DNA from 3 places in the Caloramator sp. ALD01 genome. Region 1 is predicted to be linked to each of the others. Evidence: predicted binding sites of a transcription regulator. Region 1 holds the regulator's gene; each other region holds the start of a gene.
The links. The regulator HrcA, encoded in region 1, represses chaperone genes, less so after heat shock. The targets are predictions, from matches to a motif close to TGTTAGCACTCNNNNNNNNNGAGTGCTAACA.
Positions count from the first base shown of each region.

Region 1 (11,739 bases):
AATATGAATTAAGTGATTTGAAAAAAAATATAAAGAGATGCTATGAATATGATTTAAAAATAAAACAGGGAGAACTAAATGCTTCTATTGCTGTTGAAAATTTAATAATAGAATTGTGTGCATAATAAAAACACCCTAACGGGTGTTTTTATTATGCAAGGGCTTTGTTTAGCTTAACAGTAAGTCTTGATTTCTTTCTTGATGCAGCATTTTTATGTATTACACCTTTTGCTGCAGCCTTATCAAGTGCTTTAACTGCTTGTGCATATAAAACCTTTGCTTCGTCGATATTGCCGCTGTTTAAAGCTATTTCAAATTTCTTTATAGCAGTTTTAACAGCTGACTTTACCATTTTGTTTCTTAGAGTTCTTCTTTCAGTAACTCTTATTCTTTTGATAGCTGATTTAATATTTGCCATTTTAATATCCCTCCTGAAAAATTTTAATAAGTGGGACATTACAGCAGTTTGGGGACACGGCGAACAGTTTGTTCGTAACGATAGTATTATATCATTATGAACTAAAATTAGCAAGTGAATTTAAATTAAAAATAAAAAAAATTTGGATGTATATACTAAATACTAAGGGAGGGATTATTGTGATAAACATTAGAACGGATTTAGCAGTTGAAGCAAGGGAAATGTATAAAAAGGATAATAACACAGAAGTTCCTGGTGTTGAAGTTGATGTGAAAAAACCATATGAGGATGTATCTGTAACAGTTGTTGAAATTAAAGATGAACGTGGTGCAAAAATAATGGGTAAAGAAATTGGAAGGTACGTGACAATAGAAGTGCCAGGAATAAAACATTACGATGCAGAGGCACATGATAAGATAAGTGAGGTTTTAGCTAAAGAATTAGAAAATATGATTGGAATTAAGGACGGGGATACAGTTTTAGTTGCAGGTTTAGGTAATTGGAATGTTACTCCAGATGCATTAGGACCTAAAGTGGTTTCTAAGCTTCTAATTACAAGACATTTAAAACAATTAATGCCTGAACATATAGATGAGGGCATTAATCCAGTTTGTGCAATCGCACCAGGTGTTTTAGGTTTAACAGGTATAGAGACTGCGGAGATAATACAGGGAGTTATTTCAAAGGTAAAACCTAATTATGTTATTGCCATAGACGCATTAGCTTCAAGAAAGATGGAGAGAGTTGCCTCAACTATTCAAATAGGGAATACAGGAATAGGACCTGGTTCTGGAGTTGGAAATAAGAGAATGGCTTTAAATAAGGATACATTAGGAGTACCTGTAATTGCAATTGGTGTACCTACTGTTGTTGATGCAGCAACAATGGCCAATGATACAATTGATATGATTATAGATGAATTGATAAAACAAAGCAAGGATAATAAAGATTTCTATGATATTGTTAAAAAGGTTGATAAAAATGAAAAATATATTTTAATTAGGGAAATTTTAAGTCCATATATTAGTGATTTGATGGTAACACCAAAGGAAATAGATGCATTAATAGATGATATGTCAAAAATAATTGCAAATTCTATTAATTTAGCACTCCATCCTTCATTAGATAAAGAAGATTTAAATAAATACCTTCAGTAATATTTTCGGATTAAAAATAATATATTTTTAAGAGGTTATTTACAAAGGGGATGAGGGAATGAAAAAAAGGTATGAAGAAATTATTTTAAATATTATCTACATTCTTATTCTTATTTGGCTTTTACTATCAATAGTTTCACCTATGATTGTTGCTAAAAATTTATATTCGAGTAGTTTTTATATTAGTACTATTAGTAAATCTAACGGTATTATGGACTATGTATATAGTAATATAGAGGATGAAGATAAAGTTAGTATATTACCATTAATATTAAAACATTTAGTTGGAGTAGATATAGAGGACCCTACAAGTTATTTTGAAAATCAAGTACCATTGATTGGGTATATAGACATTTCAAATTTGATAACCAATAATGATAATCCAGTAAATATAGTAGCGGATAATGACAAAAAAAACCAGAAGGAAAATGATATTGAAACAGATGAACCAAAAGAACCTACAAAAAAAGATGATGATTCTATACAAGTAGTTAAGCCAAATGATAAAAATGATGTTGAAAAGAAAAAAATTGATAGGGATAAGCCTTTAGTTCTAATTTTTCATACTCATACTACAGAAAGTTTTAATCCTAACAATTTAAAAGATAGAAATTTTACAACTGATTATAATTTAAATATTGTTAAGGTTGGTGAAGAGCTTAAAAGGGAGTTAGAAGAAAAGTATGGTATTGCAGTAGTGCACGATATAACAATACACGATTTACCAACAAGAGAAAAGGGATATGAAAAATCAAGACCTACTGTTTCTTCTTATTTAAAAAAATATCCAAGTTTAAAAATAATAATTGACTTACATAGAGATGCTACTACTTCATCAAGCAAAACAACTGTTATTATTAATGATGAAAGACACGCAAGATTGATGTTTGTAGTTGGTGCTAAAAATAAAAATTATAAAACTAATTATGAAAAAGCGGAAAAATTAAATACAATAATAAACAATATGTATCCAAACCTTAGTAGGGGAATCGTTAAGCAAAATGCGAAATATAATCAAGATTTATCTGATAAAATGATTTTACTTGAAGTAGGTTCTAACCTTAATTCATTAGATGAAGCTATTAGAACAAGTAAAATTATTGCAAAATCAATTGCGATCTATTTAAAATAGGAATGTCTTTGGACATTCCTATTTTAAATAAATTCAATGTTGACATATTTATAAAATATTGTGTTATAATCAATTATGACTATTTTTGTATAATTTTAAGGAGGTTAGGCTATGCCAAGTGATAGACAAAAGAAAATACGTAATTTCTGTATAATAGCTCATATAGATCATGGTAAATCAACTTTGGCAGATAGATTAATAGAAAAAACAGGTACATTAACTCAAAGAGAAATGGAAGAACAGGTATTAGATACAATGGAGCTTGAAAAAGAAAGAGGAATAACAATTAAAGCTCAGGCAGTTAGATTAATTCACAACGATGGCAATGATGAGTATATCCTAAATTTGATAGATACACCAGGTCACGTAGATTTTAATTATGAAGTATCAAGAAGTTTAGCAGCTTGTGAAGGTGCAATATTAGTTGTGGATGCAACACAGGGAATTCAAGCACAAACACTTGCTAATTGTTATCTGGCCTTAGAACATGACTTAGAGATAGTTCCTGTAATAAATAAGATAGATTTACCAAGTGCAAGACCTGAAGAAATAAAAAAGGAAATAGAAGATGTGATTGGACTTGATTGTAGTGATGCACCTCTTATATCAGCAAAGGTTGGGCTTGGAATAGAGGATGTATTAAAGGCAATTGTTGAAAAAATTCCTTGTCCAAATGGTGATGAAGATGCACCTTTAAGGGCTCTTATATTTGACAGTTATTATGACCCATATAAAGGCGTTGTATGTTATGTAAGGGTAAAGGAAGGAACTATAAAAAAAGGCACAAAAATAAAACTTATGATGTCAGGAAAGGAATATGAAGTTACAGAAGTAGGTATATTTAGACCAAGTTTTATGGAGGTTGATAAGCTACAAGCGGGTGATGTTGGTTACGTAACTGCAAGTATTAAAAATGTAAGAGATGCAAGAGTTGGAGATACTATAACAGAGGCAGAAAGACCAGCAATTGAACCATTGCCTGGTTATAGACCAGCGATTCCAATGGTTTATAGTGGTATTTATCCAGCCGATAGTTCAGATTACAATGATTTAAAGGATGCCTTAGAAAAACTACAGTTAAATGATGCTGCATTAACCTTTGAACCTGAAACATCTGTTGCATTAGGTTTTGGTTTTAGATGTGGCTTTTTAGGTTTACTTCATATGGAAATAATACAAGAGAGATTAGAGAGAGAATATAACTTGAATTTAGTAACTACAGCCCCAAGTGTTATTTATAAGATTATAAAGACTAATGGAGAAATTATAGAGCTTACGAATCCAACAAATATGCCTCCTACAACGGAGATTAGTTATATGGAAGAGCCAATTGTTAATGCAAGTATAATATGTCCTTCAGATTATGTGGGGGCTGTAATGGAACTATGTCAAGAAAAAAGAGGAATATTTAAAAATATGGAATATTTAGAGACAACAAGAGTTATGCTCCATTATGAAATTCCTTTAAACGAGATAATTTATGATTTCTTTGACGCATTAAAGTCAAGAACAAAGGGATATGCATCACTTGATTATGAACTTGCAGGATATAAAAGGTCTGAACTTGTTAAACTTGATATTTTATTAAATGGAGATCCTGTAGATGCCTTGTCACAAATTGTTCCAAAGGAGAAGGCATATCAAAAGGGAAGAGCTATTGCTGAAAAGTTAAAGGAGATTATACCAAGACAGTTGTTTGAAATACCAATTCAAGCAGCTATTGGTTCAAAAGTAATTGCAAGAGAAACCGTAAAAGCGTTAAGGAAAGATGTTTTAGCAAAGTGTTATGGTGGAGATATTTCACGTAAAAAGAAACTCCTTGAAAAACAAAAAGAAGGTAAGAAGAGAATGAAACAAATAGGAACTGTTGAAGTTCCACAAGAAGCATTTATGGCTGTATTGAAGGTGGAATAATGAAGGGATTGTATATTCATATACCATTTTGCAAAAGCAAATGTTATTATTGTGATTTTAATTCAATTGTGAATACAGAATATCAGGATGAATATATTGAGGCTTTGCTTAGGGAAATAAATTTATTAGAAGAAAAACAATTTGATACAATTTTTATTGGTGGGGGTACTCCCACCATTTTATCTATCAAAAATTTAGAAAAATTATTAAGTTCGCTTGAAAAGTTTACACCAAAGGAATTTACAATAGAAGCCAATCCTGGTACTTTAAATTTAGAGAAGCTTAATATGTTAAAAAAATATGGTGTAAATAGATTATCAATAGGTTTACAAAGTACAGATAATAAAGTATTGAAAAAATTAGGAAGAATTCATACCTATGAACAGTTTTTAATTAATTTTAAAGATGCAAAAAGTTTGGGTTTTAAAAATATAAATGTCGACTTGATGTTTAACTTACCGGATCAAAATGTAAATGAATTCATAGAGACATTGTTAAATGTAATAAAGTTAGAGCCACAGCATATTTCCTGTTATAGCTTAATAATAGAAGAAGATACAAGGTTTTATAATTTATATCAAAATGATGAACTAAATCTACTTGATGAAGAAGAGGAAAGATTGCTTTATCATACAATGATAAATTTGCTTAAAGAGAATGGGTATAACCAATATGAAATATCAAATTTTGCAAAAATAGGCTATGAATGCAGGCATAATATCATTTATTGGAGTGATGATGAGTATATTGGGGTGGGTGCAGGTGCACATTCATATATAAATGGTATTAGGTATAGTAATGTTAAAGATATAAAAAAATATATTTATAATATAAAAAACTATGGTAATGCAATAGAAGAAAAAAATATTTTAACTAAGGAAGAACATATGGCTGAATTTATGTTTTTAGGTTTAAGAATGAATTGCGGAATAAATATTAATAAGTTCAAAAGTAAATTTAATGAGGATGTTATGCAGGTCTATGGTAATGAGATATTAGACTTGATTGATAAGGGATTAATTGAGAAATATGGAGAAAATATAAGATTAACAGAGAAAGGACGAGATTTATCCAATTTAGTCTTTGTTTCCTTTTTAAAATGAAATTTTATTATAATAATGCATATATTGACAAAATATTTTAATAGTGATATTTTAAAATCGTAGTGATTAGCACTCGTGATTAATGAGTGCTAACAAGAAAAGGGGGTGGAATAATGGAACTAGGAGAGAGAAAAAGAAAAATATTAGAGGCTATTGTGACAGATTATATAGAAACTGCTGAACCAGTTGGATCAAGAACTATAGCTAAAAAATATTTGACTGATATAAGTCCAGCAACCATTAGAAATGAAATGGCGGACTTAGAAGATCTAGGACTATTAGAACAACCCCATACATCGGCTGGAAGAATTCCCTCTGACAGAGGATATAGGTACTATGTAGATCAAATAATGGAAATTAAATATCCATCCCCACAGGAAATAGAAAAAATTAAATATATGCTTCAAATTCAAACTATAAATGAATTAGATAAAATTATTAAAAGGACAACTAAATTAATATCTGATATCACAAAATATACATCTGCTGTACTGACTCCTTCTGTTAGAAAGAGTTCAATAAGGTCACTCCAGTTAATACGTGTAAGTGACTACGATATTGTTGCTGTTGTTGTTACAGATACAGGTATTATAAAAAATGTAGTGATAAAATCACCTAATGCAGTCGATGATTCTAAAATTTTAAAATTGAATAATCTATTAAATGAAAAATTATCAGGATTAACTATTAATGATATTGGACTTACAGTAATTTCTGATATACAAAGTCATATGAGGGAATATAGTGAGATATTTTCTGCTATCATATCTGTTGTATATGAAAGTTTAAAGGAAGATGATGCAGAAGTATATCTTGAGGGAACAACTAACATATTTGAATATCCTGAATATGATGATAAAGATAAAGCAAAAACATTTTTATCTTTTATAGAGGACAAAAAATTACTTACAAATGTTTTTGCTGAAGATACTAATAATTTTTGTGTTTATATAGGTTGTGAAAATGAAAATGATAAAATAAAAGATTGTAGTATTGTAAAGGCAACATATAATATTGCAGATAAAACTGCAGGTACAATTGGAATAATTGGTCCTAAAAGAATGGATTATGCAAGAGTTATTGGCATATTAAAATCAATTTCTAATGTTTTAAGTGAAGTTTTTGAAAAAACTCTATAGTAGAGGTGATAGTGTGACAGAGGAAATAAAAGTGAATGAAAATGAACTTGAAAAGGAAGAGAAGGAAGAAATAATTGAAAAAATAGAAGACTTAGAATCTGAAAAGGAAGTAAATAATGATATAAATGATGAAAACAAAGACGAGCTAATTGATATAAAAAATCAGCTTGATGAAAAGACTAAGGAGTGTAATGAGTATTTAGAACTTTTAAGAAGGACAAAGGCTGAATTTGATAATTACAGAAGAAGAACACAAAAAGAAAAAGAGACAATATATGATGATGGATTTGCTGATGCTATTAAAAACATATTACCAATTCTTGATAATTTAGAGAGAGCTGTTATTTCAACGGAAGAAAGAACACCACTTTATGAAGGTGTAGAAATGACATTGAAATTGTTTAAAGATACTTTAACAAAGTTAGGTATTGAGGAAATACCTGCTCTTAATGAAAAGTTCGATCCTAACTTTCATAATGCAGTAATGCATATAGAAGATGAAAACCTTGAGGAAAATGTAATTGTTGAGGTTTTCCAAAAAGGGTATAAATATAAAGAAAAAATATTAAGATACAGTATGGTTAAGGTCGCAAATTAATAAAGAGGAGGAGATAAAATGGGAAAGGTAATAGGAATTGACCTTGGTACTACAAACTCTTGTGTTGCCGTAATGGAAGGTGGAGAACCAGTTGTAATTCCAAATTCAGAAGGTTCAAGAACTACACCATCAGTAGTTGCATTTAAACCAAATGGAGAAAGAATTGTAGGTCAAGTTGCAAAAAGACAAGCAATAACAAACCCAGATAGAACAATTATATCAATTAAAAGACATATGGGAACAGATCACAAGGTGAAAATAGATGATAAGGAATATACTCCACAAGAAATTTCAGCAATGATTTTGATGAAGCTAAAGGCAGATGCTGAGGCTTATCTTGGAGAACCAGTTACACAAGCAGTTATTACTGTTCCAGCATATTTTAATGATAGTCAAAGACAAGCAACAAAGGATGCTGGAAGAATAGCAGGGCTTGAAGTATTAAGAATAATAAATGAACCAACAGCAGCATCTTTGGCTTATGGATTAGATAAGATGGATAAAAACCAAAAGATACTTGTATATGATTTAGGTGGAGGTACATTTGACGTTTCAATACTTGAAATAGGAGATGGAGTATTTGAAGTTAAAGCTACAAATGGTAATACACATCTTGGTGGAGATGACTTTGACCAAAGAATTATAGATTATCTTGTTGAAACATTTAGAGCTGAAAATGGTATAGATTTAAGAAGTGACAAGATGGCAATGCAAAGATTAAAAGAAGCAGCAGAAAAAGCAAAAATTGAGCTTTCAACATTATTATCAACTGAAATAAATCTACCATTTATTACAGCTGATGCAACTGGTCCAAAGCATTTAAATGTTACTTTAACAAGGGCTAAATTTGAAGAATTAACTCACGATTTAGTAGAAGCTACAATAGAACCTATGAAAAATGCATTAAGAGATGCTGGACTTTCAATAGATCAAATTGATAAAGTAGTTTTAGTAGGAGGTTCAACAAGAATACCAGCTGTTCAAGAAGCTGTTAGAAAGTTTACTGGAAAAGAACCAACTAAGGGAATAAATCCAGATGAATGTGTTGCAGTTGGTGCTGCAATTCAAGCTGGTGTTTTAACAGGGGAAGTAAAGGACGTTCTACTTCTTGATGTTACACCACTTTCATTAGGTATAGAGACATTAGGAGGCGTATTTACAACATTAATACCAAGAAATACAACAATACCAACAAGAAAGAGCCAAATATTCTCAACAGCTGCAGATGGTCAAACTTCAGTTGAAATTCATGTTCTTCAAGGCGAAAGGCCAATGGCAAAGGATAATAAGACACTTGGAAGATTTACACTATCTGGTATACCACCTGCACCAAGAGGAATTCCTCAAATTGAAGTAACATTTGATATTGATGCAAATGGTATTGTGCATGTATCTGCAAAGGACTTAGGAACAGGCAAAGAAGCAAACATTACTATTACTGCATCAACAAATTTAACAGAAGAAGAAATTCAAAAGGCTGTGAAAGAAGCAGAGAAATATGCTGAAGAAGATAGAAAGAGAAAAGAAGAGATAGAGATAAGAAATAATGCAGACTCTGTTGTATATCAAACAGAAAAGACATTAAAGGAATTAGAAGGTAAGCTCACTCAAGAAGAAAAAAATACAATAGAAGACCATATTAAGAAGGTTAAAGATGCACTAAATGGTACTGATACAAATGCAATTAAATCAGCTACTGATGAATTAACACAAAAGTTCTACCAAATATCTTCAAGAATATATCAACAATACGCACAACAAAATGAAACAGCAGGTACACAAAATGAAAATGAAGTCCATGCAGATTATGATGTAAAAGACGAGAAGTAATTTTCAACAAGGAGGGAGTATTCCCTCCTTATATAATGAAGGGTGGTGAATTGTTTGGCAAAGGACTATTATAAAATATTAGGTTTAGATAGAAATGCAACTGATGAAGAGATAAAAAGTGCTTTTAGAAAATTAGCCTTAAAATATCACCCAGATAGGAATCCTGGAAACAAAGAGGCAGAAGAAAAATTTAAAGAAATAAATGAGGCATATCAAGTATTATCAGATCCTCAAAAGAAGGCACAATATGATCAATTCGGCACAACTGATTTTAATGGTCAAGGTGGCTTTGGAGGATTTGATTTTTCAAATTTTGGAGGATTTGGAGGCTTCTCTGATATATTTGACGATTTAGGAGATATTTTCGGTGGTATGTTTGGACAAAGAAGAGAAAGGACTGGTCCAAAAAGAGGAGCTGATTTAGAATATAATTTAGAACTTACATTTGAAGAGGCAGTATTTGGTGTTAAAAAAGATATAGAGATATATAGAAATGAAGATTGTGATGTTTGCCATGGTACAGGTGCTAAACCTGGTACATCACCAAAAACTTGTGATAAGTGTCATGGTACAGGACAAGTAAAGGTTCAAAAAAATACTCCATTTGGAAGCTTTGTAAGTGTTACAACTTGTGACAAATGTCACGGTGAAGGTAAGGTGATTGATACGCCGTGTACAAATTGTGGAGGAAAAGGTAGAGTAAGAAAGAAAAAAATTATAAGTATAAATATACCAGCTGGTGTTGACAATGGTAATACTATTCCATTAAGAGGTCAAGGTGAGCCTGGAATAAGAGGTGGAATGCCAGGGGATTTATATATAAATATTAGAGTTAAACCACATCCAAAATTTGAGAGAAGAGGAACAGATATATTCTGTGAAGTTCCTGTATCCTTTATAAAGGCTATATTAGGAGGAGAAATCAAAATCCCTACACTTGATGGAGATGTTCAACACATTTTATCAGAAGGTACACAACCAGGTGAAATTATTAAATTAAAGGGAAAAGGTGTACCTAAGTTACGTGGTGCAGGTAGAGGAGATTTGTATGCTAAAATAAAGGTAGAAATACCAAAGAATATTAATTCAAAGCAGAGGGAATTGTTAAAAAAATTAGCTGAAGAATTTGGTGAGGATATAGATAAAAAGAAGACTTTCGCTGATAAAGTTAAGGATATGTTTAGTTAGGCATGTTTAATACATGCCTTTTTACATATAATAAAAATTAATAAAATACAATTGTTATAAAACATTATTATGATATAATAAAACGGTAAAATCAACTAAGGAGGAAGGATTATGAATGGAGAATGGATAGAAATTAAAGTTGTTACTAAAAGTGAAGCAGTAGAACCTGTATCAGGTATTTTTTATGGACTTGATGTTAAGGGGGTTGCAATTGAAGACCCTAATGATATAACTGAACGCCCTTCAGGACCATTCACTTGGGATTATGCTGATTATAATATATTTGAATATGGAAAGGATGCTGCTATTGTTAAAGCTTATTTTAGTAAAGAAGAACAAATAGAAGAAATATTGAATTTTATAGAGGAGAAATTAAAAGAGTTAAGAGATTTAGGAATTGATATAGGAATTGGTAAAGTTATAAGAAATAAGGTGCAAGAAGAGGATTGGGCAAATGAGTGGAAAAAGTATTATAAAACAACAAAAATAGGAAATTCGATTATTATAAAACCTAAATGGGAGGATTATAATCCAAAAGAAGGCGAAATAATTGTAGAATTAGATCCTGGAATGGCCTTTGGAACAGGAACTCATGAAACAACAATGATGTGCATTGAATTTTTAGAAAAGTATTGTAAAAAGGGAGATAGAGTATTTGACATAGGAACTGGGTCAGGAATACTATCCATTGTTGCTTCAAAATTAGGTGCCGATGAAGTAATAGGTGTTGACTTAGATGAGGTAGCAGTAGATGCTGCTAAGATTAATGTTGAATACAATAAAGTTAATAATGTAAAGATTCTTCACGGGAACTTAGTAGATGTTGTAGATGGAAAAGCAGATATTGTTATAGCAAATATAATAGCTGATGTAGTAATATATTTAGCATCATTTGTAGGAAATTACATAAAGGATAATGGACTTTTTATATCATCAGGAATAATAAAAGATAAACAAGATGAAGTTGAAAAAGTTTTAATTCAAAATGGTTTTGAAATAATAGATAAAAACAATAAAGGAGAATGGGTTGCAATTGTAGCAAAAAAATAAGGAGGTTATTATGCACAAGTTTTTTGTCAAAACAGATAATATCATAAATGATAAAATAAACATAACTAATGACGATGTACAACACATTACAAAAGTTTTAAGACTAAAAATCGGCGATTCTATTCAAATATGTGATGGAAATGAAAATGAATATATTTGCGATATTGTAGAAATAAACAAAAAAAGTGTTATATGCCAAATTAAAGAGAA
Region 1 is NZ_AXAA01000011.1:42,319-54,057, forward strand. It holds gene holA (DNA polymerase III subunit delta) at 1-125, shown strand, start outside; gene rpsT (30S ribosomal protein S20) at 152-418, opposite strand; gene gpr (GPR endopeptidase) at 598-1,575, shown strand; gene spoIIP (stage II sporulation protein P) at 1,634-2,707, shown strand; gene lepA (translation elongation factor 4) at 2,819-4,621, shown strand; gene hemW (radical SAM family heme chaperone HemW) at 4,621-5,724, shown strand; gene hrcA (heat-inducible transcriptional repressor HrcA) at 5,838-6,863, shown strand; gene grpE (nucleotide exchange factor GrpE) at 6,877-7,461, shown strand; gene dnaK (molecular chaperone DnaK) at 7,480-9,291, shown strand; gene dnaJ (molecular chaperone DnaJ) at 9,346-10,479, shown strand; gene prmA (50S ribosomal protein L11 methyltransferase) at 10,591-11,529, shown strand; gene A3M9_RS0106875 (16S rRNA (uracil(1498)-N(3))-methyltransferase) at 11,540-11,739, shown strand, end outside.

Region 2 (11,739 bases), on a different contig from region 1:
TTGAAGTTCCTGTTTCAAAATTACAGGAGAAATAAAAATAAATATACTTTAGGTGATAATCACCTAAAGTATATTTATTATAAATTAATCTTATAAATTCTTGCCTCATAAGGTCTTAAGGTTATATTGTCTATATTTTCACCTAAAAAGTTGTAGTTTGATAAGATTAGCTTAGCCTCTTTAATCTCAACATCTTCAGGAAGTTTAAATTCAGGTGTTCCACCAAAGAAGTTTACCACTACTAAAAATGCATCATCTTCCCCTTTTCTTATATATGAGTATATCTCCTCGTGCTCTCTATTAATTTCAATAAAATCTCCATAAACAAGAGTTAAATTGTTTTTTCTAAGTTCGATAAGCCTTCTATAGTAATTTAATATTGAATCTTCATCCTTAATTTGAGCTTTAACGTTTATATCCTTGTAATTTGAATTAACCCTAATCCAAGGAGTAGTCTCACTAAATCCAGCGTTTTTGCTGTCATCCCACTGCATAGGCGTTCTTGCATTATCCCTTGATGTTAGGTGTAGCCCCTTTATATAGTTTTCGTGGCTCACAAGTCCAGATTCAACAAAATCCCTATATTTATTAAAAACAGCAACATCCCTATAATCCTCAAGTTCAAAGTCCCAAGCATTTGTCATTCCTATTTCATCACCATAGTATATAAATGGTGTTCCCTTTTGGGTAAGCTGTAATGTTGCCAGCATTTTTGCAGACTCTTTATGGTATTTTTTATCGTCCCCAAGTCTTGATACTGTTCTTGTTGAGTCGTGGTTTGAGTAGAAGATTGGGCACCAGCCTTCCTTCTCATCCCTCATCTGCCATCCACTCATCTTTTCCTTTATCTCTTTTACTAAATCTATCTTTCTTCTCTCCCAGTCCCTTTCACCTTTGCCAACAGAGTGCATATCAAAATGGAAGGTCATATCAAGTTCTTCTCTATCAACACCTGTATATAGGTAGGCATTATGGTAGCTAATTCCCCCTGTTTCTCCGATTAAAACGTGATATCCTGTGTTAAATACCCTTCTTCTTATTTCCTTTATATAGTCGTGTACCTTAGGTAGGTTTTGAACATATTTTATAAAGTCTCCATATACTTGTCCTTCTTTTATCTCTGCATCTGGGAAGTTAAAGTCCTTTTCAAGATGGTTTATTGCATCAAATCTAAACCCATCAACTCCTAAATCAATCCAAAATTGAATCATTTTAATTATTTCATTTCTTACATATTCACATCTCCAGTTTAAATCAGGCATTTTCTTTGAGAATAGGTGTAGATAATATTCTCCTGATTGTTCATCATATTCCCAAGCACTTCCACCAAAGAAGGAACCCCAATTGTTTGGAGGATTTCCGTTTTTACCAGGATGCCATATATAATAGTCCCTATACGGATTGTCCTTTGATTTTCTGCTCTCAACAAACCAAGGATGTTCATCTGAGGTGTGGTTTATAACAAGATCCATTATTAGCTTCATATCCCTCTTATGCATTTCTTGGATTAGAAGTTTGAAATCCTCCATTGTACCAAATTCATCCATAATATCATAGTAGTCGCTAATGTCATAGCCATTGTCATCGTTTGGAGATTTGTTTATAGGGTTTAGGTATATCATATCAACACCTAAATGTTTAAGGTAATCAAGTTTTTCAATAATTCCCCTTAAATCACCAATTCCATCTCCATTAGTGTCTTTAAAACTTCTTACATATATTTGGTATGCTACGCCTTCCTTCCACCAAGCTCTTTTCACAATAAACACCATCCTTTATAATTTTATACAAATTTTAAAATAATCAGAAAATATCCTTTTTATTTTAAGGGCTGTATTATTTTATACAGCCCATATGTTTATATTTCAACACAAACACCAAAGTGGTCAGATACAACCTCTTTATTTATACCGTTGAATATAACAGATGAAGACTTAACAGGTATTTTCCTATTTACTAAAATTAAATCAAGTCTTAAATCATTTCTGTTTTCATCCCAACCTGCTATTTTCCCCTTTACTGTAACGCCATCATCCTTTACTTCTGCAAGGCTGTAGGTGTCGTAAAGTCCCCTTTGTATGATGTAGTCATAGCCTTGATTTCTTATAAAGGCGTTGTTGTTAAAGTCTCCCATAAGGAATGTTAGCTTATTTTGGTCAATAGTTTCATATAACCTGTCAAACTGCTCCTTAAAGGGTTCCTTCTCATCATCCCACCAACCAAGGTGGCAGGAGTAGAAGTCTATCACTTCTCCTTCTATTAAAATACTTGCCTTTAAAACTCTTCTTGTTTTCCAAAAGCTAAAGTCATCTGCCCTTGAAATGAGGTATGACTTTACATCTTTTACCTTATGCTTTGTTAAAAGAGCAACTCCTTCTTCGTATTTATCATATCCTATATGGCTCTTTTCGTAGTACATACTGTACTTTTCCTTTGAAGTTTGGTTTATTTTATTCATAAGTAGGAGGGCAAAGTTGTCCTCCTTAACAATGTCCATAGCTACTTTACTTTCAATTAGCTGATTTACCTCCTGAAGAGAAACCACATCATATCCCTTTTCAATGATATCCTTTGCAATAATATCAAGCTTTTCAAGCTGATTCTCCTCAATCCAGGAATGGCAGTTTAGTGTTAATAGCTTCATTATTATGCCCCCAATATATCATTTATATCCGATTTTAATATATCTGCCTTAGGACCGTAAATTGCTTGTATTCCCTTATCCTTTATAATTAGTCCAACAGCTCCATTTTCCTTCCATTTGCTTTGTTCTGCAACCTTTGCTGTATCAACAACTGTAACTCTAAGTCTTGTCATACAAGCATCAACTTCAACAATGTTTTCACGTCCTCCTAAAAGTTCAATTATTTTAAATGCTAATTCTCTATTGCCTGTATTAGTAGTTGTTGCAGCAGCCTCTTCCTCTGCATCAAGTTGATTTTCTCCACGTCCTGGAGTTAGTATATTAAACTTCTTTATTGCGAACCTAAACCCAAAGAAGTTTACAGCAAAGAATAGAAGGCAAGTAAATACAAAGTTTAGTAGGTCCTTTGCAAGTCCAGCATTTATTATCATTGGTGTACGTGTTAAAAGTTCTATAAAACCAAAGGCGTGTATTCTTAAGTTTATAAGGTCTGCCATTGCAAAGGCAAGTCCTGTGAACACTGCATATCCAAAGAATAGTATTGGTGATGTAAACATAAACATAAATTCAATTGGTTCTGTAACTCCTGTTAAAAATACTGCAAGTGCAGCAGATAAAAACATTGATTTGTATTGAGGTCTTTTTTCCTTCTCAACGCTCATATACATCGCAAGTGCAGCACCTATTAATGATGCAGTTGAAGTTACTACTTGTCCAACCTTAAATCTTGCTGGATGCACTGTAGCAAGAAGTTTATTATATGTAGCCATATCTCCAGCAGCCTTTAGGTTGTTAAGGTCTGTAATCCAAGCAAGCCATAGAGGGTCTTGCCCATAAACAACTTGTCCAACTTTATCTCCAGTCAGTATGTTGTAAACTCCACCAAGTTCTGTGTAGTTCATAGGTATAGTAATCATATGGTGAAGACCAAATGGAAGTAGTATTCTTTCAAGGGCTCCATATATAAATGTTGAGATAAATGGAGCATTTTCCCTTGATGTTGCAATCCATTTACCAAATGTGTTTATACCAGTTTGTACAATTGGCCAAAAGATTGAAAGTATAGTTGCTGTTACAACTGAACCTAATATAACCACAAAAGGAACAAACCTTTTTCCATTAAAGAAGGAAAGTGCGTTTGGAAGTTTGTTGTAGTTGTAGTATTTGTTATAAAGTGCGGCACCTAAGAAACCTGCTATTATACCAACAAATACACCCATATTAAGTGCTGGAGCACCAAGTACAGATGTAAAGTAGTCCTTAACAACTAAATTTGAGCCAAATATTGTTTTAACAGTTGCATTTGCATCCTGAAGCATTGCACCATTTACGCCAAATATTGCACCTGTTACACGGTTTATTAGTATGAAGGCTATAAGTGCAGCAAAGGCACCACCAGCTCTCTCCTTTGCCCAAGAACCACCTATTGCAACTGCAAATAGTATGTGAAGATTTACAATTATTCCCCAACCTAAATCTTCAATTATTCTTGCAATCGTCTGTGCAAGTGTAATGTCCCCAAATAGAATTCCAATAAGTTTTCCAATTGAAATCATAAGTCCTGCTGCAGGCATTACTGCGACTACAACCATAAGTGCTTTTCCGAATTTTTGCCAGAAATCAAAGGTGAATATTTTTTTAGACATTTTAAAACCTCCTTTAAATGTGAGCAAACGATTGCATAGGGCGTAAAAAAATATTTGATGGATTATGCCATCAAATATTTCAGACAATTAACAATTGTAGTATATAGTAAAAAAAGTCTGATGTCAAGAAACCTAAGATTAATAAAAATATTAAAAATATAAAGAATTGAATAAGTAACCTCATAGGAAGGTGAACTCCCCCCCCTACTTATATAAGGGGGAGATGAATGTTATTGATTAAGTTAAAATGAGTTTTAAGGGGAGAAATTTTAGATGATTTATATTTCATTTATATTGGTAACATCGTATTTTTTAACAAGAGTAATCTTTTTATCTGAACTTTCGTAAATATTACAGTCAAATCTATATCCTCTAATACCCTTTAGCTGAAGCTCTCTTAATATGTTAAATATAGGGTTTGAATCAAAACATTCAAATACTAAGTCCCTATCACAGCTGCTACATATTCCGTATATTTCAATAACATCAAAGTTGTTGTTTATTATATCCTCTGCTATCTCATCTATTTTGTTTTCATAAGTTAGGTTGATATGGTATAAATTCATCATAAGTCGCCTCCAAAAACAATAATATTCAGATTATTTTCAATATTAGTATAAATCAATAGATATAGCTTGTCAATAAATTAACCAAGTTTTAACCTGTTCTATTTAATCCCTTTGAAAAATATAATTTTATAAGACATAGGGGAGTGGTTGTTATTAGAAGGTATATTTTATTGGTTTTAGTTCTCATATTTCTTGTAATGTGGGAGGGGAATATGAATAGTAAAAGGTTAAGTTTCGAATATGATTATCCTTGTGAGACACTTGATGAAAAGTTAGTTAGGGAATTTGTAGAGAAAAAACTAACAAGTGAGTATGGAGGTATATTTACCAACTATAAAATGGAGTTTGGTTCAAGGGATGTTTTGTCAGAATCTGAGGGACTCTCTATGCTCTATTATCTATACATAAAGGATGAGGCAGGATACAGGAGGCATTATGAGTTTGTAATGGATAAAATGATGCTAAAAAATAATTTGGTCTCTTGGCGAGTTGGTGAGGATTATAAATATACATCATCTGCTTCGATAGATGATTTGAGAATTATAAGAGCACTTTTAATAGGGTATAGTGTTTTTGGGGACAAGGAGTACTTCAATCTTGCTAAAAGGATTATAGCCTCTGTTAAAAAATATGAATGTAGGAATGGCTTTTTAGTAGACTATTATGATGGATATACAAAGTCAGGTACTATTACTTTATCCTATATAGATTTGTATACAATGAATCTTATTAGCAATTACGAACTAAGTTTTAAAAGCATATACGAAAACTCAAGATGGGTTTTAGAAAATGGAAAGATAGAGGGTACCCCCTTTTTTAGAAATAGATATAATTTAAGAACAAAACAATATTCAAGTGAGTATAAGGTTGATATGCTTCAAAATGCAATAGTAGTTGAACACTTGGCAGAGGACAACATTTTTTATATGGATTTTATTAAGTTTATTAAAAGTGAAATAGAAAAAAAGGGTGCAGTCTATTCAGAGTATTACATAAGAGATTTAAAGCCAGCCTCAAGGATAGAATCCACAGCAATTTATGCGACTTTAGCAAGGGTTGCTTTATACTATAGGGATGTTGATTTATATAATATGCTAATAAACAGGATGTTAAAACTTCAATGTAAAAATAGACTATCTCCCATATACGGTGCATTTGGTAATGAAGCAAATCTATATGCCCACTCCTTTGATAATTTAAATGCACTTTTAGCCTTAAGGATGGGGGGATGCTATATTGTTAAAGAAGATAATAATTAGTTTATTAGCAATAATATGCTTTATGATTGGAAGAGCCTGTGCAGAGGATAAAAGGGATAGGGTGCTTATAATATACGATACAAGATATAAATTTGGTTATGACAATGATGAGGTTTTAGCCTTTAAACTTGCATTAGGTCATTTTGATGTTGATGTTTATGAGGTTTCAGAGAAGTGCTATCAAGAGGGATATTTGGAGCATTTTGATTGTGTTTTTGTTTTGGGGTTAGATGAAGAGGAACTTTCAAGTAGGGTTTTAGAGGACTTGATGAGGTATAAGGGAACTACAGTTTTAATTGGGACAGGCTTTAAGGAGGTTCTTCTAAGGGAGCAGTTTGGTAAAAATATATTTTTAGGAAAAAACTATAATGCAGTCGATGTATATTATAGGGATTTGGGGTTTTCGTTTAATAGAAAATTTGGTGTTTCGGATAACAATTTTGTTGATTTCTATGACGTAAAAAATGGACAAGTGATTAGCTATTTTACAGATGGTAAAAAACAAATACCATATATATTTAAATACAACAACAGGTGGATTGTTACAAGATATGATTCAGAGGGAACAACCTTTTATATACTTTGTGACGTTCTTCACGATGTTTTAAAAAAAGAACATAGGCAGGAAAAAAGGGTTTTTGTAAGGATAGAGGATGTGCACGCTAAAGTTGATGTTAAAAAATTGAGGAGTATAGGAGACTATCTAAAGGCTGAAGGAATACCCTATATGATAGCCCTAATTCCTGCTTATAAGGAAAATGGAAGGATATATAGGATATCCGATAATAGGGAGCTTGTAGAGACACTAAGATATATGCAACAAAATGGAGCTAGTATAGTTCTTCACGGATATACTCATCAAATAAGGGATGAAAAAACTGGGGAAGGTTATGAGTTTTGGGATATTAAAAATAATAGGGCACCATCGGATGATATGGATAAGTATATGGAGGATAGGGTATATAAGGCACTTTTAGAATGTTTAAAATGTGGACTTTATCCTCTTGCCTTTGAGGCACCCCACTATGCAATAAATAGAGATGGATATGAGTTCTTAAAGAGGCACTTTTCAACTTATGTAGGTCATATACAAACATCAGAACATTCCTTTTGTACAACATCCTACCCTTTTAGAATAAATGATATTGAGTTTATAAATAGGCTTATACCTGAAAACTTAGGCTATGTCTATTCAGACAACATAAATGAAATATTAAAAAATATAGATAGAACTTCCGTAGTTAGAGACTATTTTGGAGGCCTTTATTTTCATACGTTTGTGAATATTGACTATCTAAAGAAAATAATAGGAGAGTTAAGGAATAGGGGTTATTCTTTCTATGACCTAAAACAAGAGGAAAACTATATAAAATTAAAGGACGTTTGTATAAAAAGTAGAGATGGGAAAATAGATTGGGACTATCACAAGAGGATAGATATAAAATTAAGTTTTTATGATATACAAAGGTCTGCTCTTTTTATATTTATCCTATTATTAACAGGAATGGTAGTAATATTAATTCATTCCATTTATCTAAGGAGGGAGAGGGGATGGTGATTTATGATAATTTGTTCCTGTTCTCCCTTTATTCTATATGGCTAATGCTCATCATAGGAGGAATACTGACTTATTTTGGCTATCTATATTATATTGAATCAAGTAAGACAACTTTTTTATTAGAGGAGTTGCCTTTTGTATCTATTTTAGTCCCAGCCCATAATGAGGAGAAGGTAATTGAAGAGACTGTAAGGAGTATAATGGATTTTAACTATCCTATAGATAGGTTTGAACTTATAGTAGTTGACGATTTATCAACAGATAATACAGGGTATATTTTAGAAGGATTAAAGGAGGAGTATAAAGGGAGGCTTAGGATTGTAAAAACAGATTTTAAGACAGGGGGAAAGGGTAAGGCAAATGCCCTAAACATTGGGCTTAAATATGCAAAGGGTGAGTTTATTGCAGTATATGATGCGGATAATAGACCAGATAGACAAGCACTATACAATCTTGTTTGTGAACTTAAAAAGGACAGAAACTTAGGTGCTGTTATAGGTAAGTTTAGGACAATAAATAAAAACAAAAACCTATTAACAAGGTTTATAAATATAGAGGGGCTTAGTTTTCAATGGATGGCACAGGGAGGAAGATGGAGACTTTTTAACTTATGTACCATACCAGGAACCAATTTTTTAGTAAGGAAGGATATACTTGATAAAGTTGATGGATGGGATGATAGGGCAATTGCAGAGGATACAGAGGTTAGCATAAGAATATACAGTATGGGATATAGAATTAAATTTGTTCCACAGGCAGTAACCTTTGAACAGGAACCAGAAAACTTAAGAGTTTGGTTTAAGCAGAGGAAAAGGTGGGTTAAGGGAAATGTATATGTTGTATTTAAATATTTATTTGATAGAAGTTTGATAAAAAGTAGTGCCTTTATAGATGTTATTTACTTTACATTAGTTTATTTTGTTTTTCTACTATCAACATTAATCTCTGACTGTGTTTTTATTCTTGGTTGTTTAACTAACTTAAGTGTGGGTGTTTATGGAAATTTGGTTTTGATTTGGTTTTTATCATATATTATGTTCATACTTGAAGTTGCTATTTCTCTATCCCTCGAGAAGGAGGAATTTACTATTAAAAATATTGCATTGATATTTTTAATGTATTTTACCTATTGCAAGCTTTGGGGTATTGTTTCTACAATGGGTGTTTATTCCTACTTAAAGGATAGGGTTTTAAAAAGGGAACACAGGTGGTATAAGACAGAAAGATTTTAGGGGGGATAAGATGAAGAGGATACTTAAGATTTTTATTATACTTTTTTTAGTTTTTTCTCAAACTATATATGCTGAGAATATAGGAATAAAAAACTATAAATTAAACAACAATGTAGAACTTAGAGGTATTAGAAGTTATTATGATTTTAATTTTTATGTTGATGAAAATTGGTTTTTAAAGGATGAAAGCTATGTATATTTAAATATAAATATAAGTGAAGCAATAAAATATAAAAATTCTATGCTAACTGTATATTTAAATGGTTCTTCTGTTGGAAGTGTTGAGATTTATGGTAAAAAAAATATACAAACAGCCTTCTTCTTAAAAAGGGAAAAAATGAAGGTAGGTTTTAATTCTTTAAGGATATGTGCCTTTAAAATGATAGATGGAGAAGACTCCTATGAAGATACAAACATAGGAAATTGGATTGAGATTCAGGATGACAGCTATGTTCACATAGAATACGAAGAGAATATGGAAAATATAAGGCTAAGTAATTTCCCTTATCCCTTTTTAAAAAGGGGAAATGATGATGGTTTTAACACAGTTATTTTAACAGGGGAAGACTTAGATTCATATCTTGCACTTTTTTATCTATCAGCAGTATTTGGAAGATATGATGCATACTCTAATTTAAGTTTAAGGGTAGAGCATATTAAGGATTTTAGTGTGGATGATGTGGATAAAAATATAATCGTTATATCTCCCTACTTTGAATTAGACGAAAATTTTAAGAAGTACATAGACAGTGAAGATAGAAGCAAAATATCAAATAATGCTTTAGTCAAGCTTATAAAATCTCCCTATAATGTGGATAGGTATGTTTTAATAATAACTTCCTTCGACAGTAAAAAACTTATATTTGCAGCTAAGGCGTTAGGCGATATAGATTTTTTAAAGGGAGTATATGATGATACATTTTATGTAGGTGAATATAAACAAAAAAATAGAGAAATATATCAGGATAGAGTGACTTTAAAGGATTTAGGTTATAAAGATATAGTTTTAAACGGCATAGATAATGAGGTTGATTTTTTTATAGAAATACCAAAGGATAGGAGTTTGAAGGAGGAGGCTTTTGCCCAATTTAATTTAAGGTATTCGAACTTAATAGATTTTGAAAAATCGTCCCTTTGTATTTATGTAAATGATATTCCATATTTAGATAAGGCTTTATCTTTAGAAAAAAGTAGAGGGGATAGTATAAGACTGAGTTTAAAGGATGTAGTACAAAGTGGAAGCGTCAAACTCAAGCTGAAGTTTAATCTTGTTCCTAAAGATAAAAGGAATACAGCATACCTTGCCAACAATTTATTTGCTGTTATTTTGAAGGATTCTATCATATACAAACCAACAAAGATAGAAAAAAGAAGAGACCTCTTGTTTTATCCTGCCCCCCTTATTGAGGATGGAGAGTTTAATGACTTAAATGTTGTTATTCCAAGCAGTTTAGACGGTGAAGACTTAAGTAACTTGTCAAATATATTTGCATTTTTAGGACACAGCATTAAAGGATTAGAGGGATTAAGTGTTAGCTTGTTTGTTGATAAATCAAAAAACAATTTAATTTATGGATTGAACTTAAAGGAACTACAGGATAATTTGTATGTTGCAAAAAAGGATAGAAGGTATAAGGCAAAAGAGAATATTGTACTAAATGAAGGGGATGGAGTAATTGAGCTTATATATGGAGTTTATGCTAAAGATAAATTTATTTTAACCCTAAATGCTGTTAAGAGAGAAGGAATTAAGAATATATCAAAGTATCTCAGCGATTTTGATTTGGTTGAAAGATTAAGGGGAAATGTCTGTGTAATAAATTCTATGGGAACAGTAAAAACTTACTATATCGAAAATGAAAAAAGTATTTATAAAAATATATTTTCTGCCTATGTATGCCTTGGTATGGCTATTATTGTATTTATTGTTTTAATTTATACAAATAAATGTAAAGAATAAATATAATTTTTTAAATGTTTATTGTATTTTAAATAGGTTAATGATACAATAAACATATGATTATAAATTAAGCAAAAGTTTAGGTGATTATATGACAAATAGAGAAAGAGAAATACTTGAACTTATTAAGAAGAACCCCTTTATAACCCAAGAGGAGATAGCTTCAAAGCTTAAAATAGCAAGGGCATCGGTTGCTGTTCATATAACAAACCTGATGAAAAAGGGATATATTTTAGGAAAAGGTTATATTATAAACATTGATGAGTATGTTTTGGTTATTGGAGGGGCAAATGTAGATATACAAGGCTTTCCAAAGGAAAAACTAAGGTATAAAGACTCAAATGTAGGTATTTTAAATATGTCCTTAGGTGGTGTTGGAAGAAACATAGCAGAAAACCTTGCAAGGCTTAATGTAAATGTAAAGCTTATAACTGCTATTGGCGATGATATGTATGGCAGAAAAATACTTGAGCATTCTAAAAATATAGGTATAGATATGAGCCACAGCCTAATTGTCTCTGATGAGAATACTTCAACATATCTTTCTATATTAGATGAAGATGGAGATATGGCAGTTGCACTTTCTTGTATGGATATATGCGACAGGATAGGTGTAGATTTTATAAAATCAAAGAAGAAGATAATAGAGGGTTCAAGAGTATGTATTGTGGATACAAACATACCTAAAGAAACACTTGAAGTTATAGCAGAACTTGAGGATGTTGTTTTGTTTTTAGATACAGTATCTACAAAAAAGGCACAGAAGGTAAAGGATTTCATAGGAAAGTTTCATACAATAAAACCAAACAGATACGAGGCTGAAATTTTAACAGGAATTTATGTTGATAATGTGGATAAAGCAAAAAAGGCC
Region 2 is NZ_AXAA01000026.1:3,388-15,126, reverse strand. It holds gene A3M9_RS0109525 (H-type small acid-soluble spore protein) at 1-35, shown strand, start outside; gene A3M9_RS0109520 (alpha-glucosidase) at 78-1,760, opposite strand; gene A3M9_RS0109515 (endonuclease/exonuclease/phosphatase family protein) at 1,859-2,644, opposite strand; gene A3M9_RS0109510 (PTS transporter subunit IIBC) at 2,647-4,290, opposite strand; gene A3M9_RS0109505 (hypothetical protein) at 4,569-4,859, opposite strand; gene A3M9_RS0109500 (hypothetical protein) at 5,072-6,118, shown strand; gene A3M9_RS13645 (polysaccharide deacetylase family protein) at 6,096-7,676, shown strand; gene A3M9_RS0109490 (glycosyltransferase) at 7,670-8,908, shown strand; gene A3M9_RS0109485 (cellulose biosynthesis cyclic di-GMP-binding regulatory protein BcsB) at 8,919-10,868, shown strand; gene A3M9_RS0109480 (PfkB family carbohydrate kinase) at 10,960-11,739, shown strand, end outside.
Region 2: the regulator HrcA is predicted to act here: its motif matches at 4,309-4,339, upstream of A3M9_RS0109510 (PTS transporter subunit IIBC).

Region 3 (9,810 bases), on a different contig from region 1:
ATGGGAAGAGTGTTTGCACCATTTACTTTCATAATAGGTGTACCATTTAAGGATATAATACAAGCTGGAAGCTTACTTGGCCAAAAGATAGTTATAAATGAATTCTTTGCCTTTGCAAATCTTGCTGAACTTGTAAAAACAGGTGCATTAGATAAGAGAACTATAACACTTTTAACATATGCACTTTGTGGTTTTGCAAACATAAGCTCAATTGCAATACAAATAGGTGGAATTGGTGGTCTTGCACCAAATAGACGTTCAGATATTGCAAAACTTGGAGTTAGAGCTCTAATTGGTGGAACACTTGTTGGACTTTTAAATGCAGCAATAGCAGGAATATTACTATAAAAAAGGATTGCCCTTGGGCAATCCTTTTTTATAGTATATAAGTTATAAGGGATTGCCTTATGGCAATCCCTATATTTTATTAATACATATCTGGCATTCCGCCTGGCATTGCTGGAGCCTTTTCCTTTTCTGGAAGTTCAGCAACTACAGCTTCTGTTGTTAGGAATGTTGAAGCAACTGATGCAGCGTTTTGAAGTGCTGATCTTGTAACCTTAGTTGGGTCAACTATTCCGTTTTCAATCATATTGATGTATCTTTCGTGTAGAGCGTCAAATCCTACACCCTTATCTGATGCCTTAACTCTTTCTACTACAACTGCACCATCAAATCCAGCGTTTTCAGCTATTTGTCTAACTGGTTCTTCAAGTGCTCTCTTAACTATGTTTATACCAACCTTAACGTCTTGTTCTGTTTCCTTTTCAGCAAGTTCTGCAACTGCTGGAATTACGTTGATGTATGCTGTACCACCACCTGGCACTATACCTTCTTCTACAGCAGCCTTTGTAGCATTTAGAGCGTCTTCTATTCTTAGTTTCTTTTCCTTAAGTTCTGTTTCAGTAGCAGCACCAACCTTGATTACTGCAACTCCACCTGCAAGCTTAGCAAGTCTTTCTTGTAGTTTTTCTCTATCGAAGTCTGAAGTAGTTTCTTCTATTTGAGCTCTTATTTGAGCAACTCTTGCCTTAATTTCTTCCTTATCTCCTCTACCGTTTACGATAGTTGTATTTTCCTTTGTAATCTTAACTCTTTCAGCACGTCCAAGCATTGTGATGTCTGCTTCCTTTAGGTCTCTTCCAAGTTCTTCTGAAATTACTTGACCACCTGTTAGGATAGCAATGTCTTGTAGCATTTCCTTTCTTCTGTCACCAAAACCTGGAGCCTTAACAGCAACACAAGTGAATGTTCCTCTTAGCTTGTTAACAACAAGTGTTGCAAGTGCTTCACCTTCAACGTCTTCAGCTATGATAAGTAGCTTTCTTCCTTGTTGAACGATTTGTTCAAGAACTGGAAGAATATCTTGGATATTTGATATCTTCTTGTCTGTAATTAATATGAATGGATCGTCTAAAACTGCTTCCATCTTTTCAGCATCAGTTACCATATATGGGCTGATGTATCCTCTATCAAATTGCATACCTTCAACAACTTCAAGTTCTGTTCCCATTGTCTTTGATTCTTCTACTGTGATAACTCCTTCGTTACCTACCTTTTCCATAGCATCAGCTATAAGTTGACCTATTTCTTCGTCTGCAGCTGATATTGATGCAACTCTTGCTATGTCTTCCTTACCGTTAACTTGCTTTGATATCTTCTTTATTTCATCAACAGCAACGTCAACAGCCTTCTTAATACCAGTTCTAACTAACATTGGGTTTGCACCAGCTGTAACGTTCTTTAATCCTTCTCTTATTATAGCTTGTGCAAGTAGTGTTGCAGTTGTAGTACCATCACCTGCAACATCATTTGTCTTAGTTGCAACTTCCTTAACAAGTTGAGCACCCATATTTTCATATGGATCTTCTAATTCTATTTCTCTTGCTATTGATACACCGTCGTTAGTTATAAGTGGTGCACCAAACTTCTTATCAAGTACAACGTTTCTTCCCTTTGGTCCAAGTGTTATTTTAACAGTGTTAGCAAGCTTATCAACACCTCTTTGCATTGCACGTCTTGCTTCTTCACCGAACATTATTTCCTTTGCCATATTTCTCTACCCCCTTTAAAATTATTCTACTATTGCAAGGATATCATCTTGTCTTAGGATTGTGTACTCAACACCATCAATCTTAACTTCGTTTCCTGCATATTTTGAGAATATTACCTTATCTCCAACCTTTACTTCCATCTTTACTTCTTTTCCGTCAACATATCCCCCTGGTCCTACTGCAATAACTTCTGCCATTTGTGGCTTTTCCTTTGCTGAACCTGGTAGAACAATTCCGCTCTTAGTTGTCTCTTCAGCTTCAATCTTTTTAATTACTACTCTGTCACCAAGTGGTCTAAGATTCATTCTAACCCCTCCTTAGACTATATTTTTATGTAAATTTTTTTGTTATCTTTGTTTGTTAGCACTCACTATGTACGAGTGCTAATCACACTTATAATATTAAATATTTTTTATTTTATAATCAACTCTGTAAATATTAGCTAAATCTTTATGTATTCCATATTATCGTAATTTTAGTTTAATTATCTACTTCTTTCACTTGAATTTGCATTTTTTCTTTTTATTTTAATATTATCCAATTCATACACATCTAATATTATTGCCAAGTATTATAAAGTTATGCATTTATAAACTATATATTTATAATTGATTTTAATAAAAAAGTCCCATAAAGTTTTTAAGCCATATCTTTAATATAAATTAAAAGCCTAAAAACTCCTTATGGGACTAATCTGGTTTATGTATTTCATTACTTTATAATCTGAATCTTTCTAACTCCTGGCAGGTTCTTAATGATATCAATTAATTCATCTGGATTTTGGTTTAGGGCTATTGTATCTATGGACATTGAAACCATTGCAAAATCCTCTTGAGGTATACTTTGGTTTATTGTAAGTATGTTCCCATTTGCCTTTGCAACAACATCTAATATTTTTGAAAGAACACCCGATATATGATCAAGTATCATTGCAAGTGTAAGTATTTGAGTTTTGTTTTCATAAAACTCAAATATGCTGTCCTTATACTTATAGTAGGTACTTCTACTTATTCCTACTTCTTTAACTGCATCATTTACTCTGTTGTACTTTCCTTGATTTAAAAGCTTTTTTACCTCCATAACTTTAATAAATACTTCAGGTAATACTCCTGCCTCTACTACATAGTACTTCTTATTTTGCATTGTCCCCCTCCTTAAAATGCATCCTTCCCTTTAAATTCTCTTGCATAATAAAATAAATACTGCTGTGCAAAGCCAGCATAAAATTTAAATTTATCCCTTCCAAATTGACGTATTTTATTTAAACTAACATCTGGTGCAAGATAAAAATGTTGCATAACTCTTTTAACCCATACGTCAACAGGAAAGGCATCATACTTTTGCATAGAAAAGAGCAGAATACAATCTGCAACCTTTGGCCCTATTCCCTTAAGCTTTGTTAGCTCTTTAAAGGCTTCATCAGTATCAAGTTCCTTTATGATATTTAAATCTACTTCCCCATTGTATATCTTAGAAACAGTATCTACTATATAGGGTGCTCTAAAACCAACTCCACATTCCTCTAATTCTTTTATGTTTGCTCTTTTTAAACTATCTGGGGTTGGAAAAGAATAATATGTTTTACCCTCAAATTCAATTTCTTTTCCATATCTTCTTGATATATTTTCAACTGCTCTTTTTATCATTGGTATTCTGTTGTTGGCTGATATTATAAAGGATACTACTATCTCAAACATATCCTGATTTAAAATTCTAATACCCTCTCCATACCTTATTGCCTCTTTTAGTATTTTATCCCTTGAGAGCTCGCTTTTAATGTATCCATAATCTCTCTTTAAATCAAAATAATATTCCCATAATTTTTTATCTTCTATTCTTCCACCCTTTATATATATATCTTTACCCCTTTGAAAAATCCTTACTGCCCTGTCATAGGCTACTCCAACATAGCTTCCATCCTCTTGCTCATTCCACCTAAAACACTGCCCACAATCAAATATATGTTTAATATTGAAATCTTCTGTATTTTTTATAACTATTCCTTCTGTATATTCTTCAAATTTATACATAATAAAACACCTACCTAAGCTTCAAATCCTTATATATAAATCTTATAGTTATAATGTTTATTCCTGTTATATATTCAAACTCTTCCTTTATCTTTTTTATAATAGTTTCTGCAAGCTGGTTGAGAGTACACAGTCCCTTTACAGTTACATATATTGCAACTTCAATTCCTTCTTCCCTATTGTCTAACTTAATAGTATCAACCTTTAAGGCATCTGTTTCCCTTTCAACTATATAGGAAATTATATTTTTTATAACCGTTTCCGATACTGTAAATTTACCAAGATAGCTAAAGGTTGGCCTTACTATAGTTTTTTCTACATTTTGCTTCTTATTATCCCTAACTATTATGTTTTTTATAGAATCTATAAAATAACCCGAAAAACTCCTTTTAATCTCAAATACAGGGACAGGTATTACGTGCTTTCCTTCCTTTAATCTCTGCCTTCTTGCAGTTTCAATCTCCTCTTTAGTTGAAATGTCTTCTATATTTATAACTTCATATTTATTAGGTAGATTTAGTGCTTCAGTTATATGCTCAACCATATTTAAAGATGTTGCAAGAATCAAAATTCTATCTATATTAAGTTCATTTAATTTTTCCTTTACTTGTCTTCTATGTTCATCCTCATAAAATATGGCCCTTTTGACTGCGGCCATTTTTGTTTTTTCTTTTTTTGCAGACACTCCTGCAACAACTCTTCCTTTATATATCAATAACCCATCATCAATAATACAATCTATATTATATAAGCTTGCAACCTGCATTGCTTTGTAGCTCTTTCCTGTTCCACTTTTCCCAACAAGGCATATTATTTCCATACCATCACCTTTTTTATTATTTCTTTTATTATATACGATATGTTTTGTTTAAGAAAGATTCAAATTAAAGAATTTTTACAAATTAAAAAGCCGAAGCATTATCGCTTCAGCTTCTCCTTTACCACATCCCATATATCATCCGTTTCAAAATTTAATTGCCAAGCCGACATTCCCTTCAAATCATATTTATTTATAAGGTCAAGTCTATACCCCATTGATTTTGCATTTTCAAGCCAAACAAGATGCCTATTACCATCCTTATCAAAATATTCTCCAACATCCTGTTTTGCATTGTTATCAAAGTAGATATTACCTCCATATTGTTTTATAATATCTACTGCCTGCTGCATTTTCAAAACATTTGAATCAAATGCTTGATTAGTGTTTTGTGCCACTTTAAAATCTCTTAAATAAAATGGCACTCCAAGAATAAGCTTGTCCTTTGGAACTTTAAGGGCAAGTATTTCATTTATTCCCTGTTCAACCCAAGGAAGTGAACCAACAGAACCTGCGACTGGTGAACCTTTATAGTGTTCATCATAGGCCATATACATCATATAATCGACTATATCAGATAGTGCCTTTCTGTCATAGAATCTTGACCATTTATCTGATGTTGATGGCTTTGTTACATCAATAGAAACCTTAATTAGAGGATTTTTAGCCTTTAGTCTATTTGTAAGTTCCCTTGTAAATGTGATAAGTCCCTCTTGGTTTTTAAGCCCAAGTCCCTCAAAATCTATGTTTATGCCATCTAAATTATATTTTTCTGCATAACCTACTACTTGATTTATAACCCTATCCATAACACTTTTATTGGTAAACATCGCATAGGCTCTATCTGCATCAAACTCTGCAAGCAGTGCCCAAACTTCATATCCATTTCTATGGGCTATTTTTACATATTCAGAATCTGCCTTATCTAAAACATTTATACTGTTTAAATTAGATGCAGAACCTATAATATAAAACCAGGTAGGGGATACTACATCAAGCCCTATACTTACTGAATTTTTAGTAATATATTTACTTTCTGGATTTTTTATATTGTAGTATTTCTTATTTTCATCCCTATTATAAACATAATGCCAAGCAAGCGTTATTTTTTCCTTAGGCGTGTAATTTATAATTTGTGCATTTTGTGCTAAAATATACCCCTCTGTGGCACCTTGTCTTATTTTATAATATGTTCCTCTATCCTCAAGAATTTTATATGTCTTTCCCTTAACTGCATATCTTTCATCCTCCACTCCATCTATCCCTTTTAAAATAGGAGTATCTTCCTTTATAACAATGTACTTACCTTCATTAGGTCCTTCTTTTAAGTTTAAAAGTTTTTTAGTATACCCACTATGGATATACCCTCTACTGGTTTTATAAAAACTTCCTGATTGTCCTATTACATCTACTACTTGTCCTTTAGAAAGATATCCAACTACTTTGTATATAATAGAAGGTCCACTTCTTATTGTCAGATTAGTTGCTGTTACCTCTACTTTAAAAGGTATAAAAATTGTTCCTCTACTTACGTTGTTTTGAGATGTTGTCTGTACCCTTTTTGTATACCAACTGTAGATATACCCTCTATTCGTTTTGTAAAAACTTCCTGATTGTCCTATTACATCTACTACTTGTCCCTTTGTATAGTACCCTACAATCCTATACTTTGTTGATGGTCCGCTTCTTATAGAAAGTTTTGTTGCTGTTATTTGTACTTTAAATTGAGAAGCTTCTGCCTTTGGCATAAAAACAGAAAATATTGATATAATAAAGGTAAACAGCAAAAACATAGACATTTTTTTCATTACCACACCCCCTTATTTGAATTATCGAAAAAAAATCAATTTTACTTTACATAATAAATTATGGTAAAATCTATATATAATTTTAAAAATCATATTGACATTTTTTTATATGAAGAGTATTATAATAGTAGGGATACCCCTTAAGGGTATATGAAAAGAATATTAATTCAGGAGGTAATATATATGGTAATGCACGTAACTGATAACAATTTCCAAAATGAAGTTTTAAATTCTGATGTTCCAGTACTTGTAGATTTTTGGGCTACTTGGTGTGGACCTTGTAAAATGCTTGCACCAGTTATAGAAGAAGTTGCTCAAAAGATGGATGGCGAAGTTAAAGTTGTTAAGCTTGATGTTGATGAAAACCCTGTAACTGCAAGCCAATATGGAATAATGAGTATCCCAACTCTTGTTCTATTTAAAGATGGTAAGCCTGTTGGAAAACTTGTTGGATTTAGGCCAGCTGATCAAATAGAATCAGCAATAAGAGGAGCTCTAAACCTATAATGTACGATATAGCAATAATCGGGAAAGGCCCAGCAGGGATTTCTGCTGCTATTAATGCCTACGCAAGAAACAAGAAGGTTATAATTTTCGGGCAGGATAGCAAGAAAATCCTCTGGGCTCCTTCTATTCCAAACTATGCAGGCTTACCAAACATAACAGGAACTGAGTTTATGGAAAGGCTAAATGACCATCTTAAAACAACAGATGCCTTTGTAGTTAATCAAAACGTTCTTGCTGTTTATTCTATGGGAACACACTTTAGTATTCAAGCTGGAACAGAAATGTATGAAGCCAAAAAGGTTATACTTGCAACAGGTGTTGACTTTAAAAAGACAATTGAAAATGAAGATAAGTTCTTAGGTTCTGGTGTTAGCTACTGTGCAACCTGCGATGCCCCACTATATAAGGGAAGGGTTGTAGCAGTAGTAGGATACAACCACGAATCAATTGAAGAAGCAAACTTTTTAGCAACTGTATGTAGCAAAGTATATTTTATACCTCAGATGAAGGAAGATTTATCAAATTTAGATAAAAATATTGAAGTTATAAATTCTAAACCATTAAGATTTGAAGGTTCCTTTAGTGCCGAAAAGTTAATTCTTGAAAATGGAGAAATTACTGCTGACGGTTTCTTTGTACTAAAGGACAGCTATCCTTTAACTTCACTTGTACCAGGACTTGAAGTGGATGGACCTCACGTTAAGGTTGATAGGAATATGGAAACAAATATAAAGGGACTTTATGCTGCAGGTGATGTTGTTGGAAAGCCATATCAAATAGCAAAGGCAGTAGGCGAAGGACAAATAGCTGCCCTTAATGCCTGTGAATAAAGGTGCCAGTTAGGTGAGATGCGAATAAAACCGCCTTCACCTAATCGGCACCTTTTTATATTTCTTTATTTATATGTGTAAAATCCTCTTCCTGTCTTTCTGCCTAAGTATCCAGCCCTTACCATCTTTCTTAATAATGGGTGTGGTCTATATTTTGAATCACCTGTTTCATTATATATAGTTTCCATAATAGCAAGATTAACATCATTCCCTATAAAGTCTGCAAGTTCAAGTGGTCCCATAGGATGATTTGCACCAAGTTTCATAGCTTTATCAATGTCCTCTACTGTTGCAACACCTTCTGCAAGAAGAGCTACTGCTTCATTTATCATTGGTATTAAAAGCCTATTTACAACAAATCCTGCAGATTCCTTAACTTCAATTGGTTCTTTGCCAATTTTCATAGATATATCCTTAATTTTTTCAAAGGTTTCATCAGAAGTTGCAATACCTCTTATGATTTCTATTAGTTTCATAACTGGTGCTGGATTAAAAAAGTGCATTCCTATTACCTTATCTGGCCTTTTGGTTGCTGCTGCTATCTCTGTAATTGATAGAGAAGATGTATTTGTAGCAAGAACTGTATCTTCTTTACATATTACATCAAGCCTACTGAATATATCCTTTTTTACCTCCATATTTTCATAAACAGCCTCAACAACCAAATCTGCATCCTTTGCATCTTCGATATTTACTGATTTTGTTATATTGTTTAATATGCTGTTCTTTTTATCCTCATCCATCTTTCCCTTCTCAACAAGCTTAGTTAGAGACTTATTTATTAAGTTATACCCTCTTTCTACATACTCATCTTTTGTATCATACATCCCTACACTAAAACCACTTTGGGCAAAACACTGAGCTATTCCACTGCCCATTGTCCCACAACCTACAACAAATACCTTCATAATAAATCCCCCCTACATTACTTCACAGGATTGTCTATAGGCCTTAATTTCCTTAATAAGTTCTGGAACAACCTTATACAGGTCTCCAACTATCGCAAGGTCTGCAACTGCCATAATTGGTGCATCAGAATCCTTATTTATAGCAACTATATATTCACTCTCCTGCATACCTGCAAGATGCTGAATTGCACCTGATATGCCGCAGGCAATGTATAGCTTTGGTCTTACTGTCTTTCCTGTCTGCCCAACTTGTCTATCCTTTTCAATCCATCCTGAATCAACAGCTGCCCTTGAGCCTGCAACTATTCCACCAAGGGTATCTGCAAGCTCCTTAAGTAATGTAAATCCTTCCTTGCTTCCTACTCCACGTCCACCTGATACTATAATGTCTGCCTCTGTTATGTCTATCTTCTCCTTCATTGATTTTACTATCTCTTCAATCTTAACCTTTATATCATCCTCTTTTATGTTAATATCAAACCTTTCAACTTCCCCTCTTCTTTCATAATCTGCACAGGGGACGCTAAATACTCCTGGTCTTACTGTAGACATTTGAGGTCTATGGTTTGGACACTCAATTGTTGCCATAATATTTCCGCCGAAGGCTGGACGAGTCATAAGGAGGTTCTTTGTTTCATCATCTACATCAAGGCCTGTACAGTCTGCTGTAAGACCTGTCTTAAGCCTTGCGGCAACCCTTGGGCCAAGGTCTCGTCCTATGTAGGTTGCACCTATGAATATTATCTCTGGATTCATCTTTTTTGCAACTTCGCAAATTGCCTTTGTGTAGGCATCTGTTGTATAGTGTTTTAGGTGAATGTTATCTATTAATACAACCCTATCTGCACCGTGGTGT
Region 3 is NZ_AXAA01000045.1:1,319-11,128, forward strand. It holds gene A3M9_RS0111445 (NupC/NupG family nucleoside CNT transporter) at 1-348, shown strand, start outside; gene groL (chaperonin GroEL) at 428-2,053, opposite strand; gene groES (co-chaperone GroES) at 2,075-2,359, opposite strand; gene A3M9_RS0111460 (ACT domain-containing protein) at 2,766-3,197, opposite strand; gene A3M9_RS0111465 (DNA-3-methyladenine glycosylase) at 3,209-4,084, opposite strand; gene A3M9_RS0111470 (hypothetical protein) at 4,095-4,904, opposite strand; gene A3M9_RS14310 (SH3 domain-containing protein) at 5,003-6,709, opposite strand; gene trxA (thioredoxin) at 6,893-7,216, shown strand; gene A3M9_RS0111485 (NAD(P)/FAD-dependent oxidoreductase) at 7,216-8,046, shown strand; gene A3M9_RS0111490 (3-hydroxybutyryl-CoA dehydrogenase) at 8,112-8,957, opposite strand; gene A3M9_RS0111495 (electron transfer flavoprotein subunit alpha/FixB family protein) at 8,967-9,810, opposite strand, start outside.
Region 3: the regulator HrcA is predicted to act here: its motif matches at 2,413-2,443, upstream of groES (co-chaperone GroES).